One region of the Shewanella sp. Koi 1 genome, then DNA from elsewhere that is predicted to be linked to it. Evidence: riboswitches for the same ligand, from Rfam matches in the RefSeq annotation. Region 1 holds a riboswitch; the other holds the start of a gene.
What was found. A riboswitch is a leader RNA that binds a small molecule or an ion and turns the genes downstream of it on or off. The one in region 1 is predicted to bind lysine.
Positions count from the first base shown of each region.

Region 2: linked by a shared signal. The riboswitch ahead of ACUZ8J_RS14135 (Na+/H+ antiporter NhaC family protein) and the one ahead of lysC (lysine-sensitive aspartokinase 3) in region 1 are both predicted to bind lysine.

Region 1 is NZ_JBREJM010000001.1:4,040,486-4,044,878, reverse strand. It holds gene arcA (two-component system response regulator ArcA) at 64-780, opposite strand; gene ACUZ8J_RS17880 (DUF3293 domain-containing protein) at 1,367-1,801, shown strand; lysine riboswitch at 2,043-2,217, shown strand; gene lysC (lysine-sensitive aspartokinase 3) at 2,361-3,716, shown strand; gene ACUZ8J_RS17870 (succinylglutamate desuccinylase/aspartoacylase family protein) at 3,718-4,393, shown strand, end outside.
Region 2 is NZ_JBREJM010000001.1:3,215,873-3,220,265, reverse strand. It holds gene ACUZ8J_RS14145 (electron transfer flavoprotein subunit beta/FixA family protein) at 199-948, shown strand; gene ACUZ8J_RS14140 (electron transfer flavoprotein subunit alpha/FixB family protein) at 950-1,876, shown strand; lysine riboswitch at 1,972-2,168, shown strand; gene ACUZ8J_RS14135 (Na+/H+ antiporter NhaC family protein) at 2,248-3,816, shown strand; gene ACUZ8J_RS14130 (M3 family metallopeptidase) at 3,933-4,393, opposite strand, start outside.

The sequences.
Region 1 (4,393 bases):
ATTGCAGAGATAAAAAACCAGATCCGAGGATCTGGTTTTTATTATTCAAACGGACTTCGAAGATTAGTCTTCTAAGTTACCGCAGAAACGGTAGCCTTCACCGTGGATAGTCGCGATGATTTCTGGCGTATCTGGCAAGCTTTCGAAGTGCTTACGAATACGACGGATAGTCACGTCAACAGTACGGTCGTGTGGCTTTAACTCACGGCCAGTCATCTTCATCAGCAGATCGGCACGAGTTAAGATTTTGCCTGGGTTTTCAACAAAGTGCAGCATAGCGCGGAATTCGCTACGTGGCAGTTTGTAAGATTCACCCTGTGGGCTCACCAGAGAACGGCTATTGATCTCTAGGCTCCAATCGTTGAAACGGTAGTATTCGACAGAGCTCTTTTCTTCGACTTCGTTACCAGCGCTATTCACACGAGTCAGAAGGTTGCGAGCACGAATCGTCAATTCACGTGGGTTGAACGGCTTGGTAATATAATCGTCCGCGCCAATTTCAAGTCCAAGGATTTTGTCGACTTCGTTGTCACGGCCTGTCAGGAAGATCAGACCGATGTTGTTGATTTCACGTAATTCACGTGCCAACAACAGACCGTTTTTACCTGGTAGGTTAATGTCCATAACCACTAGGTTAATTTTGTTTTCCTGCATAGCCTTATGCATTTCTGCGCCATCATTGGCCTCAGTTACCACATACCCTTCTGCCTCGAAAATACTTCTCAGCGTGTTACGGGTAACGGCTTCATCTTCAACGATCAGAATGTGCGGATTTTGCATATTAATTACCTAAATTTTAACCAATTTTATTCTAACCATAAGGACCGCTTACATCGGATCCTTATATTCATAAAATGTTGATACTTCCTCTAACTGCTCTGTGCTTCAAAGGAAAGATCTTTACGGCGACACATCAGGATGTATATAAAGTGCACGTTTAAAGTGTAATACGATAAAACGTAACCAGTATCAACTTCGATAAGCAATAGTTATAAATAGTTCCTTAACTATTGTTTTTTTTAAAATGTTTAAATGATAACTCAAATGTAGAACACATTTTAAAAGATGTCTGGCTAGCCTTGGGTGATTTCACAGAGGAATCTAACAAACCCTTGTCAAGATTAAGCAAACTTAATGTTATCTGCTCAACTAGCCAATGGCGTCATTGTACTCGTTTTAGGCATTTGTTAACAAATGAAATGTTAACAAATTTCTGGATGAGGCCCTGATTTACCATGATATTTACTTTAGTCATTGATTAGTATAACTAATGTATTTTTAATTCTTGTGACCTAGTTCACGCCTCTTTGGATTTTGGAGGCGCTCTGCTACACTAACTCGGGTTCATTTTTCGACTAGACTACCAATGGACAACATGACTCAAGATTTGTGGCAGCATTACCAGAAGCCGTTGTTTTTGCTTACTCAAGCATTATCCTGTGATTTTTCCTTTGCTGTAATTACCGCCCATAATCCCGCTTCAACCCTCCTCAGTCCCAGCCAAAACCGTTTACTCGACCGCCAACTTCTCCGTGATATTGAATTAATCGGCAGCCCCTATCGTGCAATGGTGGGCGCATCGCCAGATTTATCCCATATGGAAAAGAGCTGGGCGGTGTTTGTCGATAGAAGCATGGCGCTGCAGTTGGGGAAAAAGTTTAATCAATACGCCATCTACATGGTGGAAAAGGGTGAGGTGAGTTTAGTGCCTTGCACCATCACTGGGCATGATGAAGTGTGTTTAGGCCTGTTTAATGATCACGTGCGTTTGGTTTACGAACTGCCGGATCTAGCGACCTAAGCCCCGCGAGTTTATTACTATTTTTCTTATCCGGCTTTGCCTGTAAAGGGCAAGGCTAGGCCAGTTATTTTTTAATCCTGTTAATGCCTGCATGATACCTCGCCGCCATTTTTGCTTTGGCTTTACCGCTAAATTGCTCATTGTTTTTAAAAGCGTTTATTGAATTTGTTTATGCGATGTGAAATTAGCATTGACTTCATTAGGGGTTTATTGCTACTTTTTTCGTCCCTTTCCGGCGGAAAGGAACAGAAGAGGAGCGTTAACTAGGTAGTCAGTCAGAGGAGCACAAACTCCAGCGATGATTGATGAGGGAGATTAACGCCGAGGCATAGATGTGGTTGCTGCATGTTTATGTCGGTCGCTTAGGCTGAATCCTAACGATTGTCACCTGTAATTGGTGGAGAGCTTCTGGTGACGATTGCTGTTTCCCTTCTATTGGGGTGCGTATCATTGAGCACCAGGCTCTTCGAACGAAGTTGGTTCGGAGCGTAATCATGTTAGTTAATCAAGATCTTATCCTAGTTTGTGCCGTGTCTTCTGCTTCTGCGGAGGTACGATAATGTCTCTTGTTGTCGCAAAATTTGGTGGTACCTCAGTCGCCGATTACGGTGCAATGAATCGCTGCGCCGATATCGTACTGGGCAATCCCGATTGCCGTTTAGTAGTGGTTAGCGCCTCCAGTGGCGTGACTAACCTCTTGGTTGAACTTACTCAAGAGTCGATGAACGACGATGGTCGTTTACAGCGCTTAAAGCAAATCGCGCAAATTCAATACGCTATCTTAGATAAACTGGGTCGCCCCAACGATGTAGCCGCGGCATTGGATAAGCTGTTAAGTCGTATGGCGGTATTGAGCGAAGCGCTAGCATCCCAACGCAGCAAGGCCACCATGGATGAGTTATTGTCCCTTGGTGAGCAGTGTTCGTCGGCATTATTTGCGGCGGTATTGCGCGAAAAAGGCGCCAACTCGAGTGCTTTCGATGTGCGCCGAGTGCTGCGCACCGACAGTCATTTTGGCCGTGCTGAGCCACAGGTTGAGCAAATTGCGCTTCTTTCGTCTGAGCATTTATTGCCGCTGTTATCTGAGCAAGTGATTGTGACTCAAGGCTTTATTGGTTCAGATGAGGCCGGACAAACCACTACACTTGGCCGTGGCGGTAGCGACTATTCTGCGGCATTGTTAGCCGAAGCCTTAAAAGCCTCTGCGGTTGAGATTTGGACCGATGTGGCGGGGATTTACACGACCGATCCGCGTCTTGCGCCAAACGCCCATCCTATTGCCGAAATCAGTTTTAACGAAGCCGCCGAAATGGCGACTTTTGGTGCCAAAGTGCTGCACCCTGCGACGATCCTGCCTGCGGTGCGCCAACAAATTCAAGTGTTTGTCGGTTCGAGCAAGGAGCCTGAAAAGGGCGGCACTTGGATCCGTCATCAGGTTGAAGATGCGCCTGTGTTTCGCGCTGTTGCGCTGCGCCGCGACCAAACGCTACTCAATTTACACAGCCTGCAAATGTTGCATGCTCAGGGCTTCTTGGCTGAAACCTTTGCCACACTGGCAAGGCATAAGATCAGTGTGGATTTGATCACCACTTCAGAAGTTAACGTATCGCTGACCCTAGATAAAACCGGCTCTGATTCAAGCGGCCAAGGGCTGTTGAGCGAAGCACTGCTGCAGGAATTATCACAGCATTGCCGTGTGCGTGTTGAAGATGGTTTAGCACTGGTGGCGATTATCGGTAATCGCATTGCCACCACAGCCGGTATCTGCCGCCGGGTGTTTGAAGTACTTGAGCCCCACAATGTGCGTATGATCTGCCAAGGTGCTAGCCCGCATAACTTGTGCGTATTGGTAGCCGAATCAGAAGCGGCGCAAGTGGTTAAAGCACTGCACGAAAACCTGTTTGAAGGCGCGTAATATGCAACCGACTGCGTCGTCTTTAACCATTGGGGAGCTTGCCGCAGGGCAAGCACTCACTCTGCCGATTTACCACTTCAAGCCAAGTGGTCATGTTTCTGGCCCTAAAGTGTATATTCAGGCCAATGTCCACGGCGCCGAGGTACAGGGGAATGCGGTGATTTTCCAATTGATGAAGCAGCTCGAGCGCTGTGACATCTTAGGGGAAATTACCTTAGTGCCCTTGGCAAATCCGCTGGGGATAAATCAAAAGAGTGGTGAGTTTACGCTGGGGCGTTTTGACCCTATCACAGGGGCAAACTGGAACCGCGAGTACTTAAATCACTCGATTGATTTACCCACTTGGTACCGTGAACATGCCGAGCTTAGTGATAGCGAACTTATCCAAGCTTATCGCAGTACCTTAGTCGAAGCGTGTCAGCAGCGATTGCGCAACGAGTGGGGCGTGACCACGGGCCACAGATTAGCGGTTAATCTGCAGGCCATGGCCCACGAGGCGGATATAGTACTCGATCTGCATACTGGGCCTAAATCCTGTAAACACTTGTATTGCCCTGAATATGACCTTACGGCGGCGCAGTTTTTCTCGATTCCTTACACCTTAGTGATCCCCAATAGTTTTGGCGGGGCTATGGATGAAGCGGCATTTTGCCCTTGGTGGCAATTGAGTGAAGTCG
Region 2 (4,393 bases), 820 kb from region 1:
ATATTATTTAAATTTTGAACTTTTTATATGTGGCAAATAACTGTTCAAAAATGTGGCCAATACCACAGTCTTAAAAAATGCAAACAGGTGTTTGACTTTGGTTGACGTTAACGTTAACAGGACGTAAAGTGGCTTTATCCTGCATTGGTGATGACCAATGTTTTGTCCATGTACATGAAAGTGTAGGAAGGAAACCCTATGAAAGTATTGGTGCCTGTTAAGCGTGTAGTTGATGCCAATGTGAAGGTCAGGGTAAAAGCTGACAACACCAGCGTTGATACCGCAAACCTCAAAATGGCGTTGAACCCTTTTTGTGAAATTGCAGTAGAAGAAGCGGTTCGTTTAAAAGAAGCGGGCAGCGCTACTGAAGTTGTGGTCGTCAGTATCGGCAATAAAGCCGTTCAAGAACAATTACGCACCGCGTTAGCATTAGGTGCTGACCGTGCGATTCACATTGATACTGAAGAAGAGTTAACGCCTGTATCGATTGCTAAATTACTCAAAGCCGTACAAGAAAAAGAACAAGCGCAATTAGTGCTGTTTGGTAAGCAATCTATTGATGGCGATAATAACCAAACTGGTCAAATGTTTGCTGCCTTAACGGATATGCCACAAGCCACTTTTGCCTCTGAAATCAAAGTAGAAGGCAATTCAGTGCAAGTGACTCGTGAGATCGATGGCGGGATGCAAACCTTAAGCCTGCCGCTGCCAGCAGTGGTGACCGCCGATTTACGCTTAAACGAGCCTCGTTATGCTTCATTGCCTAACATCATGAAAGCCAAGCGTAAGCCATTAGATGTGCTCACTGTTGCGGATTTAGGTGTGACGTTAAAAGCCCATCAAACTGTGGTGAAGGTGACGCCACCTGCCGAGCGTAAAGCAGGCATTATGGTTGCGTCGGTAGCTGAGCTGGTTGAAAAGTTAAAAAATGAAGCGAAGGTGATCTAACATGGCCATTTTAGTATTAGCAGAACACGATAATGCGGCACTGAAACTGGATACCGCAAAGGTTGTCACCGCAGCGCGTGCAATTGGTGAAGATGTCCATGTATTGGTAGTGGGGCACCAATGTGGCGCCGTGACGCAAGCCGCGCAAGCCCTGCAAGGCGTCGCTCAAGTATTGGTCGCCGATAATAGTGCCTATGAAGCGCATTTAGCCGAAAACGTGGCTAAATTGCTGGTGGACTTAGCACCAAACTACAGCCATATCCTCGCAGCAGCATCGAGCGCTGGCAAAGATACGCTACCGCGTGTGGCGGCGCTTTTAGATGTAGCGCAAATTTCTGAAGTGATTGCAGTGGTGAGCGGCGATACCTTTGTTCGCCCAATTTACGCAGGTAACGCTTTAGCGACAGTACAAAGCCATGATGCGATTAAAGTGATGACAGTCCGTGCTAGTGCCTTCGATGCGGCGGCCCAGGGCAACAGTGCTGCCGTGACTACCCTAGACAAAGTGTTTGAAGCCAAAACTCAGTTTGTCTCTCAATCACTGACGGTTTCGGCGCGTCCAGAGTTAGGGAATGCGGGCATTATCGTTTCTGGTGGCCGTGGTATGGGCAGCGGTGAAAACTTCGATATGTTGGAACAACTGGCGGACAAACTCGGTGCCGCGGTTGGTGCATCACGTGCTGCGGTTGACGCAGGTTTTGTGCCTAACGATCTGCAAGTGGGTCAAACCGGTAAGATTGTGGCACCAAACCTCTACATCGCTGTAGGGATTTCGGGCGCGATTCAGCATTTAGCGGGGATGAAAGACGCGAAGGTGATTGTGGCAATCAACAAAGATCCTGAAGCGCCGATTTTCCAAGTGGCAGATTATGGTCTCGAAGCTGACCTGTTCGACGCCGTTCCAGAGTTGATTTCAACTCTAGGTTGATTTTATCCGTGATCTAAGTCAAAGTAAGCGGCTTTGCGGTGGCAACTGCTTAGCCGCTTATGTTTTTATGTGCCTCACGCCCGTGTATGGGCGTTCTTAGAAGTAGAGGCGCACCAAATATCAGTAGTGATCAGTAGGGTGATTCCGTTGATCGTTCACGAAAGGATTTGGTGCCGAAGTGGTTTGATTTATCACGATCAACTGCTGGGGTTGTGCCAAATAGGTATAACACTGCCATAGTATTTTCTGATACGGATATTAGAAATAGTTACTATGGAGCGCTACTGATAGGACAGGTGATCTTGGGTATCTATTGCCTTTTCCCACCAGTTCAGTCGCCCTCCATTCGTATTTTGACGAAGAAATAATCAATGACTGTAGTTAGTTATGCCGATTCGGCGCTTTCTCTGCTGCCGCCTGTGGTGGCAATTGTATTGGCGATTTTGACTCGCCGCGTTCTCCTTTCCCTCGGTTTGGGGATTGTGATTGGGGTGTTATTACTCAATCAGTTTTCACCTGCGGCCAGCGGTGAATTTCTATTTAACAGTGTAAAAGGACTTTTTTGGTCGGAAGATGGTGTAAATTCTTGGAATTTATACATCCTCGGCTTTTTAATTGTGCTAGGGATGATCACGGCATTAATTACCGTCAGTGGTAGTGCGCGGGCATTTGCCGATTGGGCACGTTTGCACATCCGCAATAAACGCGATGCCAAATTACTGACCATGTTTTTAGGCTGTGTAGTCTTTATCGATGATTATTTCAATAGCTTAGTCGTTGGTTCTGTCGCAAGGCCCGTCACCGACCGTTATTATATTTCCCGCGCTAAGTTAGCCTATTTATTAGATTCAACGGCGGCACCGGTTTGTGTTATTTCGCCGGTATCCAGTTGGGGCGCTTATATTATTGCGCTTATCGGCGGCATATTAACCGCCCATGGTTTTGCTGACTCTGGTCATTTGAGTGTGTTTATTCAAATGATCCCTATGAATTTCTACGCTATTTTCTCTTTATTATTATTACTTTGCGTTGCATTTATGGGCTTAGATATTGGCCCTATGCGTGAGCATGAATTAAATGCGCAGCGCGGTAATTTATATGATGAGAATAAAGGATTACCACCCGGGGCGAATGCCGATTTACCCGAAGCCGAAACCGGTAAAATCCTCGGTTTATTCTTACCTATTACCGTGCTGGTATTTGCGACCCTGTATTTTATGATCGACAGCGGTGCCCAGGTATTAGCGAAAGAAGGTATTGAATTTCATATTATTTCAGCTTTTGAAAAAACCGATGTTAGCTCATCACTATTCTTTGGTGCCCTGATTGGTTTAGCGGTTGCGCTGGTACTAAACCTAGTGCAAGGCGTTGAAAAGTCGATGGTCGTCAAAGGCGTGGTGCAGGGCGCTCGTTCTATGCTGCCTGCGATTTACATCCTGTTATTTGCATGGACCATTGCCGGCGTGATTGGCCAGCTTGAAACCGGTAAGTTTATGGCAAGCCTCGCCACAGGCAACATTCCCTTTGCCTTCTTACCTGCGTTGATGTTTGTGTTAGCGGGTCTAACGGCGTTTTCTACCGGCACCAGTTGGGGCACGTTCGGTATTATGCTACCGATTGCCGCGGATATGGCGATGGGCAGCCATACAGCCATGATGTTACCTATGCTGGCTTCGGTTTTGGCGGGCGCGGTATTTGGTGATCACTGCTCACCGATTTCGGATACTACGATTTTGTCGTCAACTGGCGCGAGCTGTCACCATATCGACCACGTTGTGACTCAGTTGCCTTACGCTGTGATTGTGGCGCTGATCAGTATGGTGGGTTATGTGGTGCTTGGCTTTACAGAATCGGTGAATGCGGGACTGCTGACCTGTGGCGTGCTGTTTGTCTTAAGCATTGTGTGGTTACGACTCAAATCCCAAAGCAACGCGAAATAAGCCTGACTTCAGCAAAGCGGTTTATTCGCGAGTCTTCATTGTGAATTTACTGAACACTCAAAACAAATCAGCCAGCATTATGCTGGCTGATTTTTTTATCTATCATACATCCCAAATTACAGGGCGGTGTTGAGTCCACGGCGGTTCAATAACCCTTCGGTGGTAGGCTCTTGACCACGGAAGTTTTTGTAAGCTTCCATTGGTGCAATGCTGTTGCCCACTTCGCGAATCGTCTTGCGGTATTTCATGCCGATTTCACGGTTTAAGCCACCTTGAGTTTGCACGTAAGCGTAGGCATCCGCCGCTAAAATCTCACTCCACATGTAAGCGTAGTAACTTGCTGAGTAACCACCCGGGAAGGCGTGGGCAAAGTAAGTTGACTTATAACGTGGTGGCACGGCAGTGATATTTAAGCCGTGTTTTTTCAGCGCATTGGCTTCGAATGTCGCCACATCTTGCAGTGGGGCATCTGGGCTTAATGAGTGCCATTCCATGTCGACGAGCGCCGCAGCCATATACTCTAAGGTATCGAAGCCTTGGTTAAAGCTGCCGGATTTGAGCAGTTTTTGCAGCAAAT